One region of the Streptomyces sp. NPDC058812 genome, then DNA from elsewhere that is predicted to be linked to it. Evidence: predicted binding sites of a transcription regulator. Region 1 holds the regulator's gene; the other holds the start of a gene.
The links. The regulator HspR, encoded in region 1, represses chaperone genes until heat shock. The targets are predictions, from matches to a motif close to TTGAGNNNNNNNNNCTCAA.

Region 1 (2,396 bases):
GGGTGCGCAGGCGGCCAAGCCGGCCGAGGAGAGCACCGAGGCACCGGCCGACCCGGCGGAGAGCGACGGGAACGCCGGAAACACCGGAAACGCCGGAAACAAGGAGAGCGGTGGCCCGGACGAGGGCTGAGCTTGACGTGACGAGAGAGGAGGGACGTCGGGGATGAGCACCAAGGACTTCATCGAGAAGGACTACTACAAGGTCCTCGGCGTCCCCAAGGACGCCACCGAGGCCGAGATCAAGAAGGCGTACCGGAAGCTCGCCCGCGAGTACCACCCGGACGCCAACAAGGGAAACGTCAAGGCGGAGGAGCGCTTCAAGGAGATCTCCGAGGCCAACGACATCCTCGGTGACCCCAAGAAGCGCAAGGAGTACGACGAGGCCCGCAGCCTCTTCGGCAACGGCGGTTTCCGTCCGGGGCCGGGCGCGGGCGGCGGCGGCACCTTCAACTTCGACCTGGGCGACCTCTTCGGAGGCGGCGCCCAGGGCGGAGGCCAGGGAGGGGCCGGAGGTTTCGGCGGCGGGCTCGGCGACGTCTTCGGGGGCCTGTTCAACCGCACCGGCGCCGGCGGCCCCGGCACCGGCACGCGGACCCAGCCGCGGCGCGGCCAGGACATCGAGTCCGAGGTCACCCTGAGCTTCACGGAGGCCATCGAGGGCGCGACGGTCCCGCTGCGGATGTCCTCGCAGGCACCCTGCAAGGCCTGTTCGGGCACCGGCGACAAGAACGGCACGCCGCGCGTGTGCCCGACCTGCGTCGGCACCGGGCAGGTCGCCCGGGGCTCGGGCGGCGGCTTCTCGCTCACCGACCCGTGCCCGGACTGCAAGGGCCGCGGTCTGATCGCGGAGGACCCCTGCGACATCTGCAAGGGCTCCGGACGGGCCAAGTCCTCCCGGACGATGCAGGTCCGCATCCCGGCCGGGGTGTCGGACGGGCAGCGCATCCGGCTGCGCGGCAAGGGCACGCCGGGCGAGCGGGGCGGTCCGGCGGGCGACCTGTACGTGGTCGTGCACGTCAAGGAGCACCCCGTGTTCGGCCGCAAGGGCGACAACCTCACCGTCACGGTCCCGGTCACCTACGCCGAGGCAGCCCTCGGCGGCGAGGTCCGGGTCCCGACGCTGGGCGGGCCGCCGGTCACGCTGAAGTTGCCGGCGGGCACCCCGGGCGGCAGGACCATGCGCGCCAGGGGCAAGGGCGCGGTCCGCAAGGACGGCACCCGCGGCGACCTTCTGGTCACCGTCGAGGTGAGTGTTCCGAAGGACCTGACGGGGAAGGCTCGTGATGCGCTGGAGGCGTATCGCGAGGCGACCGCGGACGAGGATCCGCGGGCGGAGCTGTTCCAGGCCGCGAAGGGAGCTTGACGGAGATGGACGGTCGTCGACGCAATCCGTATGAACTGACCGAGGACACTCCGGTCTACGTCATCTCGGTGGCGGCCCAGCTCTCCGGCCTGCACCCGCAGACCCTGCGCCAGTACGACCGCCTCGGCCTGGTCTCCCCGGACCGCACGGCCGGCCGCGGCCGGCGCTACTCGGCCCGCGACATCGAACTGCTCCGCACGGTGCAGCAGTTGTCGCAGGACGAGGGCATCAACCTGGCCGGAATCAAGCGCATCATCGAACTGGAGAACCAGGTCGCCGCGCTCCAGGCCCGCATGGCGGAGCTGCAGGACGCCCTCGACGGCGCCGCCACGGCGATGCGCCAGCGCGAGGCGGCGGTACACGCCTCGTACCGCCGCGACCTGGTCCCGTACCAGGAGGTACAGCAGACCAGCGCCCTGGTGGTGTGGCGGCCCAAGCGGCACGGTCAGTCCTCGGACTGACGGTCCGCACAAGGCAGAACGGCGACGACCGGCCCGGAGGTTCCACCGGATCCATCCGACCCTCCGGGCCGGTTCGCAACGTTGCTGTCTCATTGGTCTAGTACTTCTTGACGATTTCGTGAAGACAGCGTTGGCTTCCCTCACCTGGGTCACCACAACGCCCGTGTGTCGGAAGGTAAGCGCAGTGAACAGCCGTGCCCGTCGTATCGCCATATCCCTGGCCGCGTCCATGATGACCGTCTCGCTGGCCTCCTGTGGTGTGCTGGGCGCGTCCGAGAGCAGCGACGAGGCGAGTCCGACCAAGGGCAACGACATCACGGTGGGCCTCCTCCTCCCGGAGAAGGCGAACACCCGCTACGAGCAGTTCGACTACCCGTACTTCAAGGCGAAGGTCGCCGACCTCACGCGCGACCAGGGCAACGTCAAGTACGCCAACGCCGAGGCGAACGCCTCGAAGCAGGCCGACCAGATGCAGCAGATGGTCGACGACCAGGTCGACGTGATCGTCCTGGACGCGGTCGACGCGAAGTCCATCGGCACCAGCGTGCAGAAGGCCAAGGACGCCGGCATCC
Region 2 (2,396 bases), on a different contig from region 1:
AGAGCAGCAGCGTACGGGGAGTCGCCGCGCCTTTGCTATCCAGGCCCGACGCCGAGGTGGACGACGTCCGGAACGCCCCGGGCAACGGGGATCTCTTCGGTACGCACCTGCTGGAACCCGGCATTACGCAAGGTTTCTTCGAATTCCGGAGAGGGCTGCGCGGACCATACGGCGAGCACCCCGCCGGGCCTCAACAGCCTTGCGCAGCCCGCCAGTCCGGCCGGCGCGTACAGCCCGTCGTTGCCCTCGGTGACGGTCCAGCCGGGGCCGTTGTCGATGTCGAGGCAGAGCGCGTCGTACGTGTCGGATGTCTCATTGACGTACTGCACGAGATCCGCTTCCAGGATCTTCGTGCGTGGATCGGCCAGCGCTCCGGCGGACAGCGCGGCCAGCGGTCCGCCCCGGTGCCAGTCGATGATGGCGCGCTCGCGCTCGACGACCGCGATCCGGCCCCAGCGGGGGTCGGCGGCCGCGTGTGCGAGCGAGAAGCCGACGCCGAGTCCGCCGATGAGGAGGTGTGGCGCACTCCGTCCGCCGGAGGCGGTGAGCGCGTCGGCCGCCGCGTCGACCAGCCGCCGCTCCGAACGCCCGTCGGAGGTGTCCATCAGGAAGCAGCCGTTCGCGATGATCTGCAGCAACGCCCCGTGCCGGCGCAGGACGACCTCGCCGTGCGGGCCCTCGCGACGGTCCAGTACTTCGGGGATGTCGTGGGAGTCGTGGGAAGAGGTGGGCATCGGCCCATCCTGGCAGGGGAATGCCGGAGCCTTCCGTCGTGCTCCCGTGTACGGGGACCGCAGGCCTCCGCCCCAGGTCTCGAAAGGCTCCCGCCCTTGATCGCTCAGAGCGAACAGGCTTCGGGGAACAATCAAGGACTCCCTTTCATTGAGTCGATGTAACTCAACTTGACTGCCGAAGGGGAGATCATGGCTGCTGAGTCCGACGCCTTCACACCGCTCACCCTGCCCGTGCTGCCGCTCGACGACGAAGTGGTCCTGCCCGGAATGGTCGTCCCCCTGGACCTGAGCGACGCCGAGGTGCGGGCCGCGGTGGAGGCCGCCCAGGCCGCCGCCAGGTCCGAGCCCGGCAAGCCCCGGGTCCTCCTCGTCCCGCGCGTCGACGGCACCTACGCCAGGACCGGCGTCCTCGGCACGGTCGAGCAGGTCGGCAGGCTGGCCGACGGCGACCCGGGTGCCCTGATCCGCGGTCTGGGCCGCGTACGGATCGGTGCCGGGACCACCGGCCCCGGCGCCGCGCTGTGGGTCGAGGGCACCCGCGCCGAGGAGACCGTGCCCGAGCCGCTGCCCGGACAGGTCGCCGAGCTGGTGAAGGAGTACAAGGCGCTGGCCACCGCCTGGCTGCGCAAGCGTGGCGCCTGGCAGGTCGTCGACCGCGTCCAGGCCATCGACGACGTCTCCGCGCTCGCCGACAACTCCGGCTACTCGCCCTTCCTCACCACCGAGCAGAAGGTCGAGCTGCTGGAGACCGCCGATCCGGTCGCCCGCCTCAAGCTCGCCACCCAGCAGCTGCGCGACCACCTCGCCGAGCAGGACGTCGCCGAGACCATCGCCAAGGACGTCCAGGAGGGCGTCGACAAGCAGCAGCGCGAGTTCCTGCTGCGCCGCCAGCTCGAAGCCGTGCGCAAGGAGCTGCGCGAGATCAACGGCGAACAGGAGGGCGAGGAGTCCGACGACTACCGTGCCCGCGTCGAGGCCGCCGACCTGCCCGGGAAGGTCCGAGAGGCCGCCCTCAAGGAGGTCGACAAGCTGGAGCGGTCCTCCGACCAGTCGCCCGAGGGCTCCTGGATCCGCACCTGGCTCGACACCGTCCTCGAACTGCCGTGGAACGTCCGCACCGAGGACGCGTACGACATCCAGGGCGCCCAGGCCGTCCTCGACGACGAACACGCGGGTCTGGAGGACGTCAAGGAGCGGATCACCGAGTACCTGGCGGTGCGCAAGCGGCGCGGCGACCGGGGACTCGGGGTCGTCGGAGGCCGGCGCGGCGGTGCCGTACTGGCCCTGGTGGGTCCGCCCGGCGTCGGCAAGACCAGCCTCGGCGAGTCCGTCGCCCACGCGATGGGCCGGAAGTTCGTCCGCGTCGCCCTCGGCGGCGTCCGCGACGAGGCCGAGATCCGCGGCCACCGGCGTACGTACGTCGGCGCGCTGCCCGGCCGGATCGTGCGGGCGATCAAGGAGGCCGGGTCCATGAACCCGGTCGTGCTCCTCGACGAGATCGACAAGGTCGGCTCCGACTTCCGGGGCGACCCGGCCGCCGCACTGCTCGAAGTCCTCGACCCGGCGCAGAACCACACCTTTCGGGACCACTACCTGGAGGTCGAGCTCGACCTGTCCGACGTCGTGTTCCTCGCGACGGCCAATGTCCTGGAAGCCATCCCG

Region 2: a site for HspR is predicted at 883-901, ahead of lon (endopeptidase La). Genes of this name have one in related genera too.

Annotation. Positions count from the first base shown of each region.
Region 1 is NZ_JBHYOB010000006.1:304,997-307,392, forward strand. Features, by position in the region: gene grpE (nucleotide exchange factor GrpE) at 1-130, shown strand, start outside; gene dnaJ (molecular chaperone DnaJ) at 164-1,363, shown strand; gene ACFW48_RS15290 (heat shock protein transcriptional repressor HspR) at 1,369-1,824, shown strand; gene ACFW48_RS15295 (sugar ABC transporter substrate-binding protein) at 2,009-2,396, shown strand, end outside.
Region 2 is NZ_JBHYOB010000009.1:255,613-258,008, forward strand. Features, by position in the region: gene ACFW48_RS20890 (spermidine synthase) at 36-734, opposite strand; gene lon (endopeptidase La) at 924-2,396, shown strand, end outside.